DNA from 2 places in the Neorhizobium tunisiense genome. Region 2 is predicted to be linked to the other one. Evidence: riboswitches for the same ligand, from Rfam matches in the RefSeq annotation. Region 2 holds a riboswitch; the other holds the start of a gene.
The links. Region 2 has a riboswitch for cobalamin ahead of ABCW43_RS27775 (DUF1636 family protein). Riboswitches for the same ligand answer to the same signal wherever they lie in the genome.
Positions count from the first base shown of each region.

Region 1: another riboswitch for cobalamin. It lies ahead of bluB (5,6-dimethylbenzimidazole synthase); the one in region 2 lies ahead of ABCW43_RS27775 (DUF1636 family protein).

Region 1 covers NZ_JBDIUU010000001.1:274,072-279,380, reverse strand. The annotation lists gene ABCW43_RS01495 (NAD+ synthase) at 1-1,125, shown strand, start outside; cobalamin riboswitch at 1,245-1,432, shown strand; gene bluB (5,6-dimethylbenzimidazole synthase) at 1,514-2,200, shown strand; gene ABCW43_RS01485 (hypothetical protein) at 2,201-2,941, opposite strand; gene ABCW43_RS01480 (NADP-dependent malic enzyme) at 3,057-5,309, opposite strand, start outside.
Region 2 covers NZ_JBDIUU010000012.1:163,613-168,921, forward strand. The annotation lists gene cobN (cobaltochelatase subunit CobN) at 1-943, opposite strand, end outside; gene cobW (cobalamin biosynthesis protein CobW) at 962-1,999, opposite strand; gene ABCW43_RS27775 (DUF1636 family protein) at 1,996-2,406, opposite strand; cobalamin riboswitch at 2,515-2,722, opposite strand; cobalamin riboswitch at 2,782-3,010, shown strand; gene ABCW43_RS27780 (CbtB domain-containing protein) at 3,048-3,224, shown strand; gene ABCW43_RS27785 (CbtA family protein) at 3,238-4,008, shown strand; gene cobO (cob(I)yrinic acid a,c-diamide adenosyltransferase) at 4,005-4,619, shown strand; gene ABCW43_RS27795 (cobyric acid synthase) at 4,623-5,309, shown strand, end outside.

The DNA.
Region 1 (5,309 bases), on a different contig from region 2:
TATCGCGGCAAGGTGGATATCCGCCACCAGGTCGTGCTGAAACAGGTGATCGAGACCGGCCTGCCGATGATCTACGCGGCCCAGCTCGGCGGCCAGGACGAACTGGTCTTCGACGGCGCCAGCTTCGCCTTCAATGTGGACAAGTCGCTCGCCTTCCAGATGAGCCAGTTCGAGCCGGCCGTTGCCGTCACCGAGTGGAGACGAATTGGCGAGACCTGGCATTGTGCACGCGGCCCGATGGCGCGCATTCCGGAAAAGGAGGAGGCGGATTACCGCGCCTGCCTGCTCGGCTTCCGCGATTACGTCAACAAGAACGGTTTCAAGTCGGTCGTGCTCGGCCTGTCCGGCGGTATCGACAGCGCCATCTGCGCGGCGATCGCCGTCGATGCGCTCGGCGAGGAGAGGGTGCGCACCGTGATGCTGCCCTATCGCTATACATCCGAGGATTCGCTGAAGGACGCGGCCGATTGCGCCAGGGCGCTCGGCTGCCGTTACGATATCGTCCAGATCGCCGAGCCGGTGGATGGTTTTTCGTCGGCGCTGGCCGAGCTGTTCGAGGGAACCGAGGAGGGCATCACCGAGGAGAACCTCCAGAGCCGCGCGCGCGGCACGATCCTGATGGCGATCTCCAACAAGTTCGGCTCGATGGTGGTGACGACCGGCAACAAGTCGGAAATGTCGGTCGGTTACGCGACCCTCTACGGCGACATGAACGGCGGCTTCAATCCGATCAAGGACCTCTACAAGATGCAGGTCTATGCGCTGGCCGCCTGGCGCAACCAACACCTGCCGCCGACGGCTCTCGGCCCGAGCGGCGAGGTGATCCCGAAGAACATCATCTCAAAGGCGCCATCCGCGGAACTGAGGCCCAACCAGACCGACCAGGACTCGCTGCCGCCCTATCCGGTGCTCGACGACATTCTCGAGTGCCTCGTCGAGTTGGAGATGGGCACCGAGGAGATTATCGCCCGCGGCCACGACATCGCGACCGTTCACCGCATCGAGCACCTTCTCTATCTCGCCGAATACAAGCGGCGCCAATCGGCGCCGGGCGTCAAAATCACCAAGAAGAATTTCGGCCGCGACCGGCGTTACCCGATCACCAACCGTTTCCGCGATCGGTAGGAGAGGGATCATGGCCCCGCGCAGATCGAGGCGCCCAACTGGTCACCCGCAGCAGTGAATTCGCCTAGGTGCGCTATTTCGCCGTCGCATGAGCGTCTTGCGCCGGGGATTGGGTAAGGGCATAACCGATCCTGTCAGGTGCCGGCCAAAAGCCGGAGAATCGGGAATCCGGGGTGGATCCGGAACGTGCCCAACGCTGTGAGGTGGACGCCCGGCCGCAGGAATTTAGCCACTGGGAAACCGGGAAGGCTGCGGCGGGAAGCGGACGAAGCCAAGTCAGAAGACCGGCCTGACACGATAGACCGAACCCGCGCGGACGGCGGAAAGGTTTCGGACCTCTCCTTGCTTTCGAAAGGTTGGGGAGCGACGGCATTGTTGGGGATAAACGATGCGACCTGACCCTTTCGCGCATGCCTTGCTGCCTGCCGGTGAATTTTCGAAGGCCGATCGTGCGGCCGTCTACAAGGCGATCGAGACGCGACGCGACGTGCGCGACCAGTTCCTGCCCGATCCGTTGCCGGACGACTTGGTAAAGCGGCTGCTTGGCGCCGCGCATGCAGCCCCCTCGGTCGGTTTCATGCAACCGTGGAATTTCATCCTCATCCGAGACCAGGCGGTGCGGGAGGCAGCGTGGGCCGCCTTTTCGCGCGCCAATGACGAAGCGGAGGCAATGTTTGCGGAGGAAAGCCGTGATTTGTACCGCAGCCTCAAGCTCGAAGGCATCCGCAAGGCACCGCTGTCGATCTGCGTCACCTGTGATCCGGATCGCGCAGGCCCGGTCGTGCTCGGCCGCACCCACAATCCGCGCATGGACGCCTATTCGACCGTCTGCGCCGTGCAGAACCTCTGGCTTGCTGCCAGGGCCGAAGGCGTCGGCGTCGGCTGGGTCAGCATTTTTCGCGACGAGGACGTGCGCGGGCTGCTGGGCATTCCCGACCGCATCGAGATCGTCGCCTGGCTCTGCCTCGGTTATGTCGACCGGCTCTATGGCGAGCCGGAGCTGGCGCTCAAGGGCTGGCGCCAGCGCCTGACCCTGGACGAACTGATCTTTGAGGACCGATGGGAAAACCGCTGACTATTGCTGCGGCTGCGGTCCTGCCGATTGCGGATTGCTGAGATCGATACTCTCATCGGGCAGGAAGGTCGGCCCGACGGTGCGCACCTTCTTGTTCGGATCGTAGGCTCGCTCCGGTGGCGGTGTGAGCACTGGCCGCTGGACTGCGGCCTGCGGCGGATGCGTCTGCAATTTGGTGATCCCGGAATAGGGCTCCTCCTGCCTGGGCAGCTCGATCCCCGGCACCTTTCGGCGGTCGTCGACGACAGGCGGCAGAGGCTCGAAAGAGGGGATGCAGCGCTGTTCGCGAATGGCGGCGAGAATGGCATTGCGCTCTTCCGAGGGCAGGATCATCTGCCGCGAACTGTTCCGTTCCGCTGCCAGCGCGTCGCGGCTCTGCTCCATTCTGTCCAGCGCATCCCGCATCTGGCCGCAGACCTCGGCATTCGGGCCGCCCAGAACCACGACGCTGCCGTTGCCGCAGCCGGCGCGGCGCATGTCGATCCTGAGCTCCCGGATATCGGCATTGTATTCGCCGAGTTGCTGGGCATAGCTGCGCGCCACGGAGGTGCTGCCGATGATCTGCGGGCTGTTTCCAAGTTTCCGGTAGAGTGCCGCACAAACGGCGGGGTCCCCCGCAAGCGCTGCGGCCGGCAGAAAAAACAGAGGTATGGTCAGCAGGCCGCGAAGCGGTATCGGCAATTCCGGCATCCTCTCCAGAGTGGAGATGGCATCATGGAACGTTCCGGTTGACAATCTCATAAAGTCGCCGGCATCGCCCTCAAAAATCGGGGCAATACCCGGCGCAGGTCATTTCTGCAGCAGGGAGTTCGAGCCCTGTTCAGGGCTCAAACCGCTGTGCGGGTGAATCTGCAATTTAAGATTGAAATTGCAGATTTGGCTGCGATGCTTCGACAACCGCCAGCGCCGCCATGTTCACGACGCCGCGCGACGTGACCGAGGACGACAGGATATGCGCCGGCTGGGCCGCTCCCAGAAGAATGGGGCCGACATGCAAGGCGTCCGTCAGGTTGCGCACGAGGCCGAGCGAGATGTTTGCCGCGTCGAGGTTCGGGAAAACCAGCAGGTTGGCCTCGCCGGTCAGCGAACTGTTCGGCATGGCCCGCTTGCGCAGCGTTTCCGACAGGGCAGAACCGCCCTGCATTTCGCCGTCCACTTCAAGCTCCGGTGCCCGCTGGCGCACCAGCTTCAGGGCGGTCCGCATCTTCTGGGCGCTTTCCGAATCGCGCGAGCCGAAATTCGAATGGCAGATCAGCGCCGCCTTCGGGGTGATGCCGAAGCGGCGGATTTCCTCGGCCGCCAGAACCGTGATCTCGGCGATTTCCTGCGCGGACGGGTTGTAGTTGACGAAGGTGTCGGTGAAGAACATCGCACCACGCTGGGAGATGACCAGGCTGAGGCCCGAGAAGGCGCAGACGTCCGGCCGCTTGCCGATGATCTGGTTCACGTCGCTGAGATGCTTGTCGTAACGGCCTTCGACGCCGCAGATCAGCGCGTCCGCATCGCCGCGCTTGACCGCGAGCGCGCCGATCACCGTGTTGTTGGTGCGCACGATGGTGCGCGCCGCTTCCGGATTGATGCCTTCGCGGCCGACCAGGGCGAAATATTCGTCGACATAGTCGCGATAGCGCGGATCGTCTTCCGGGTTGACCACGGCGAAATCGACATTCGGGCGGATGCGGATGCCGAAACGGGCAAGCCGTGCCTCGATGACGGAAGGACGACCGATCAGGATCGGGGTCGCCGTCTTTTCCTCGAGCAGAACCTGGGCGGCGCGCAAGACGCGCTCGTCCTCGCCCTCGGCGAAGATCACCCGGTTCTTTTCCGAAACCTTGGCGGCGCTGAAGATCGGCTTCATGACGAAACCGGAGCGCCACACGAAGCGGTTCAGCTGGTCGAGATAGGCCTCGAAATCCTGGATCGGCCGGGATGCGACGCCGGTCTCGGCAGCGGCTTTGGCAACCGCCGGGGCAATGCGCAGGATGAGGCGCGGATCGAAAGGCGAGGGGATGAGATAGTCGGCTCCGAAGATCGGAGTCTCGCCGGAATAGGCGCGCGCGGCAACGTCGGAGACTTCCTCGCGGGCAAGCGCTGCGATCGCCTTGACCGCTGCCATCTTCATCTCCTCGTTGATCGTCCGGGCGCCGCAATCGAGCGCACCGCGGAAGATGTAGGGGAAGCACAGCACGTTGTTGACCTGGTTCGGGAAGTCCGAACGGCCGGTGCAGATCATCGCGTCGGGGCGGGCGGCGCGGGCGAGCTCCGGCATGATTTCCGGCGTCGGATTGGCAAGCGCCATGATCAGCGGCTTTTCGGCCATCTGCGCCAGGAGTTCGGGCTTTAGCACGCCCGCGGCGGAGAGGCCGAGAAACACGTCGGCACCGCCGATGCTGTCGGCAAGGACGCGCTTGTCGGATTTCTGGGTGTAGATTTCCTTCCACTCGTCCATCAGCGTATTGCGCCCGTCATAGACAAGGCCTTCGATGTCGTGGACCCAGATATTCTCCTTTTTCGCGCCGAGCGAAACGAGGAGATGCAGGCAGGCCAGCGCCGCGGCACCCGCGCCCGACGTCACGATCTTCACGTCGGCGATGTTCTTGCCCGCCAGTTCCAACCCGTTCAGGATCGCGGCAGCGACGATGATGGCGGTGCCGTGCTGGTCGTCGTGGAAGACCGGGATGTTCATCTTTTCGCGCAGCCGGCGCTCGACCTCGAAACATTCCGGCGACTTGATGTCTTCGAGGTTGATACCGCCGAAGGTCGGCTCGAGCGCCGAGACGGTCGAGACCATCGCCTCGATGCCGGGCGCGTCGATCTCGATGTCGAAGACGTCGATGCCGGCGAATTTCTTGAAGAGGACGGCCTTGCCTTCCATGACCGGCTTTGAAGCCAGCGGGCCGATATTGCCGAGCCCAAGCACGGCCGAACCGTTCGAGACGACGGCGACGAGGTTGGCGCGGGCGGTATAGTCCGCAGCCATATCCGGGTTATCGCGGATCGCCAGACATGGGGCTGCAACGCCCGGAGAATAGGCAAGCGCCAGGTCGCGCTGGTTGCCGAGCGGCTTGGTCGCCTGGATCTCCAGCTTGCCAGGCCGCGGGTAGCGGTG
Region 2 (5,309 bases):
GCGTGGTGGCGACGACGATCTGGAATACCGGCACGCCGGTGCGGTCGAAGATTGTTTCGCCGTTCCCGTCGGTGCCACTGGCAAAGGCGGTGGTGGAGAGGATGGCGGCGGGCTTGAGGTCCGAAATCGCGCGTTCGGCGAAGGCGATAGCATCCGCATCCTTCAGACCGCTGACGAAGATCGGCATCGGCGCAAAGCCGCGTTTCTGCAGCGCTTCGAACAGTGCATCGATCGGTGCGGCGTCATTGGCAAGCAGCATCGAGCGGTAGAACAGGATCGGCAGGCGCGGTGCATCCGGCGCAAGGCCGGCAAGAAGGTCATCGGTCTCGACGATGCCCATTCCCGGCTTGTGGTAACCGGCCTTCGGCATGAGTGCTGCCTGTGGCAGAGGTTCCGTTCTACCCTCGGCCAGGGCCGTCAGCAATTTTGCGAGGAGCCGCATATTGTCCGGCCCGCCTTCGCGGAAGCAGGACAGGATGCCGGCGAGCTGGTTTTCCGAGACCGTGGAGGCCGCGGCGAGCCGCTCGTCGCGGATGCTGCATTCGCCGGGCAGGAGGGCGAGCGCGATCTTTTTGGCGCGCGCCATTCGGGAAAGCTCCTCGACGCCGTAGGCCCAGCGGTCATAGCCGCCGAGGATGCGTACGAGGATGACTTTGGCATGCGCCGCCGTCTTTTCGATCCACAGGTCCACCGACATGGGGTGGCGGAGATCGGAGAGGTTGGTGAGGCGGAGAGTTGGAGGAATGGGGGGATTAAGCTTGCCCGAGTTGTGTTCGGTGGGGGTATCGCTCCCGCCGCTTGCAGACTTATTCCACACCGCCGCAATGCCGTTCAGGTCGCTGCCGGAAAAGGACAGCACCACTACATCGGCCGGCGACTGGTTGAGGTCGACCGGTTCGATGAGGTCGTCAAGCGACGACGATGTGGTGGCGAGTATGTGCATCCTTCCCTCGGGGCCTTCTTATGCGGCCAGCATCCTTTCGATCGCTGCGCGGTCGATGCCTTTTTCGCCGATCACGACCAGGCGGCTTGTCCGCGCTTCGCCGGGTGCCCAGGCGCGGTCGAAATAATGGTTCACGCGCGATCCTACTGCCTGAACCTGCAGGCGCATCGGCTTGTTCGCGACTTCCACGAAGCCTTTTATGCGCAGCACGTTCTCTGCTTCGGCCGTGGCGGAGATGCGGGTGGCGAGCTGTTCGGCATCGGTGACTGCGGCCAGATCGACGACGAAGCTGTCGAAATCGTCGTGATCGTGGTCCAGTTCGTCGTCGTGATGGGTCTTGCGGTTTTCGATGTCGTCCTCGACGGCGAGGCCAAGGCCGATCAGCACCGCCGGATCGATGGCGCCATTGGCGGCCGAGACGATTTTGACGGCGCGCGGCAGATGTGCGGACACGCGATCCCTGGCGGTCGCGAGGCCGGCGGCATCGAGAAGGTCGCTCTTGGTGAGCACGATCATGTCGGCGCAGGCCACCTGGTCCTCGAACACTTCCTCGACCGGATCGTCATGGTCGATCGAGCCGTCCGCGTCGCGCTGGGCTTCGAGCGCCTCATGATCGTCTGCGACACGGCCTTCGGCGAGCGCGAGCCCGTCCACCACCGCGATGACGCCATCAACCGTCACACGTGCCTTCACGTCCGGCCACTGGAACGCCTGGACGAGCGGCTTCGGCAGCGCGAGGCCGGAGGTCTCGATGAGGATGTGATCGACGCGGGGCTCCATGGCCAGGATCCGGTCGATCGCCGGCACGAAATCATCGGCCACGGTGCAGCAGATGCAGCCATTCGCAAGCTCGATGATGTTGTCTTCCGGGCAGCTTTCGATGCCGCAGCCCTTGAGCACGTCGCCGTCGATGCCGACATCGCCGAATTCGTTGACGATGATCGCAAGCCGCTTGCCCTTGAGGTTTTCAATCAGGTTGCGGATCAGCGTGGTCTTGCCGGCTCCCAGAAACCCGGTAACGACGGTGCAGGGAACGCGGTCGAACGAAACGCTCATGATGGCATGTCCTCGTGATGATCAAAGGGTGGGATGCGGGCCGTCATGCCCTTGCCGCGCAGGCAGGTGGGACGGCCGCGAAGGGGAAGGAAACCGCGCTCGTCCTCGGCCAGCATCATCGCGCCGGTGACGATATCCTCGACATTGTCGAGCGACAGATGGCCGAATACATAGGACCAGCCGCTCTTGTGGTTGAAGGCGGCGCTCGGGCTCTTTTCGCAATTGGCGAGGCAGGTGACCGGCTTGACGGCGAGCGGCTTGCCGCTTGCTGCCTCGCGTAGCGCCGCGATCAGCGCGATGCCCGGTCGGATTTCGCCGTCGGACGCGTCACGGCAATTGGTGCAGACGAAAATCGTCACATCTGCCGGGCGGGCGGTTGCCGGATCATCTGGTTGGTGGTCACTCATCGGTCAGCCGCGTTCCCGCCGGGGTCGAAAAAATCGGGGCGCGGAGCAGAAGGTCGAATTCCCTCTGCGGTGATCGAGAAACTTCCTCCGGAGCACCCCGCCCGGTGAAGCAAAATTAAACGGACGGCAGGTCTCCTGGCTCGCGGGTCGTCGCCATTTGCCTGCCTTCCCGGTTTCCCAGTGGCTTCTCGGCAATGGCTCGCCGCCTACAGTTGCGGGGGCAGCCGCGGCATTGATCCCTAGGAAAGGGGATCGCACCGCATTCTCTCTTAGCCCTCCCCGTTGCCGGAAAGGGACCATCTCCTTTCAAGTAAGCCCGGTCGCACACCCATGTCAATGCGTCGCAAAGGCGATTGCCGTGACGCCGAATTCGTCTATAGTGACTGAGCCTATGGTGCCCGGAAGGGTTTTAGAGGGAATGCGGTGCGACGGAATTCTGCCGTCCAACCCGCGGCTGCCCCCGCAACTGTAAGCGGAAAGTCTTCGACCAAAACGGCCGTTCGGCCGTCAAGCCACTGGGAAATCCGGCCAACGGGATCCTGGGAAGGCGGGAGAAGGCGTCCGATCCGCGAGCCAGGAGACCTGCCAGAGGCGGCAAAGAACGTGAACGGCCCTCGGGTGGAGGGCGAAAGGACGAGACCATGGTACCGAATTCTGCTGCAACCGCAGTCACCATTTCCGCTTCGAAGATCATTCCCCTCAGCATGACGGCCCTGCTCGGCCTGTTCATCGTCGGCTTTGTCGGCTTCTCGCATCTGGAAGTCGTCCACAATGCCGCGCATGACACGCGCCACTCGCTCGCCTTCCCCTGCCACTGAGGAGTTCTCCCAAATGTCGTTGTTTCGTAACATCGTCTTCACGGCGGTGATCGCCGGGCTTTTGTCCGGGCTGCTGCTCACCGTGATGCAGAGCTTCTCCACGGTACCGCTGATCCTGCAGGCGGAGGTGTTTGAAAATGCCGGCGGTGAGGTCGCTCACAGCCATAGCCATGACGCGGCGCCCGCAACGGCCGGTGCGGCGGCACCTGCTGCCGACCACCACCATGATGACGAAGCCTGGGCTCCGGCCGATGGCTTCGAGCGCTTCATCTATACGCTCGCCGCAGACATGCTGTCCGGCATCGGCTTCGCCCTCGTCCTGATCGCCGCTTCGGAAGCGTTCGGCGGCTTCAAGGGCTGGCGCGGTGGCTTGATGTTCGGCATTGCCGGCTTCCTCACCGTCATCCTGGCGCCGGGCCTCGGCCTGCCGCCGGAACTGCCCGGCATGCCGGCTGCTGAGCTCGGCCCGCGCCAGATCTGGTGGGTCTCGACGGCAGTCTGCACGGCAGTGGGTCTAGGCTTGCTCTTCTATACCCGCTCGGCCGTGTTCGCAGCGCTTGCGATCGTGCTTCTGATCGCCCCGCATCTCGTCGGCGCGCCGCTGCCGCCCAGCCATGAAACCGCCGTCCCGATGGATCTTTATGCCCGCTTCGTCAATGCGGTCTATGCCACCAACCTGGTGTTCTGGGCGGTGCTCGGTGCGTTGACCGGTGTGGTCCGCGAAAGATTCCGCGCTGGCGAGGAAGCTTCTGCCGGATCTCCGGCGAAGCTTGCTTCCCGGTGAAGGAGATCGACGAGGCGTCCGTCGCGCGTCATCGTGCCAAGATGGCGAACCGCAAGGCGGTTCAGGATGCGGAAGTGGCGGAGAAGACCCAGGAAAAGGGTCTTCTCATCGTCCATACCGGATCCGGCAAGGGCAAATCCACCGCCGCTTTCGGCCTGGCGCTGCGTATGCTCGGCAACAACCGCCGGGTCGGCGTGGTGCAGTTCATCAAGGGTGCCTGGTCGACGGGAGAGCAGCCGGCGCTTGCCGTCTTTGGCGACCGCGTTGTCTGGCACACGATGGGCGAGGGTTTCACTTGGGAGACCCAGGACCTGAAGCGGGATGTCGCCGCGGCGGAAAAGGCCTGGGAAAAGGCGCTCGAGCTGATGGCGGACGAGACAATCGGGCTCGTCATCCTTGACGAGCTCAACATCGCGCTCCGTTACGATTACCTGGATCTCGACAAGATCGTCGCCGCGTTGCAGGCGCGGCGGCCGGATCTGCATGTGGTCGTCACCGGCCGCAATGCCAAGCCGGCGCTGATCGAGGCGGCCGACATGGTCACCGAAATGACGCTGGTCAAGCATCACTTCAAGGCGGGCGTGAAGGCCCAGGCCGGCATCGAGTTTTAGAATATGACCGGGATCAAGCCAGCTCGGGCGCTGATGTTTCAGGGAACGGGCTCGGATGTGGGCAAGTCGCTGGTCGTGGCCGGGCTTGCCCGCGCCTACACGCTGCGCGGCCTCAAGATTATGCCGTTCAAGCCGCAGAACATGTCGAACAACGCCGCGGTCACCGCGGACGGCGGCGAAATCGGCCGGGCGCAGGCTTTGCAGGCGCGTGCCGCCGGCGCGCCGCTCAGCGTCCACATGAACCCGGTGCTCCTGAAGCCGCAGAGCGAGGTGGGTGCGCAGGTGGTGGTGCAAGGCAGGGTCGAAGGCAATGCCAAGGCAGCCGAATACCAGATGCTCAAGCCGAAACTGATGCCGCGGGTTCTGGAGAGTTTCGATATTCTCCGCAACCAGGCCGATCTCGTCCTGGTCGAAGGCGCCGGCAGTGCCTCGGAAATCAATCTGCGCCAGAACGACATCGCCAACATGGGGTTTGCGCGGGCCGCCGACGTGCCGGTGGTGCTGATCGGCGATATCGACCGGGGCGGGGTGATCGCCAGCCTTGCCGGCACCAGGCTGGTGCTCGATCCCGACGACGCGGCGATGATCCGGGGTTTTGTCGTCAACCGGTTTCGGGGCGACCCGGCTCTGTTTGCCGACGGCATGCGGATGATCGGGGATCTGACCGGCTGGCAGTCGATCGGGCTGTTG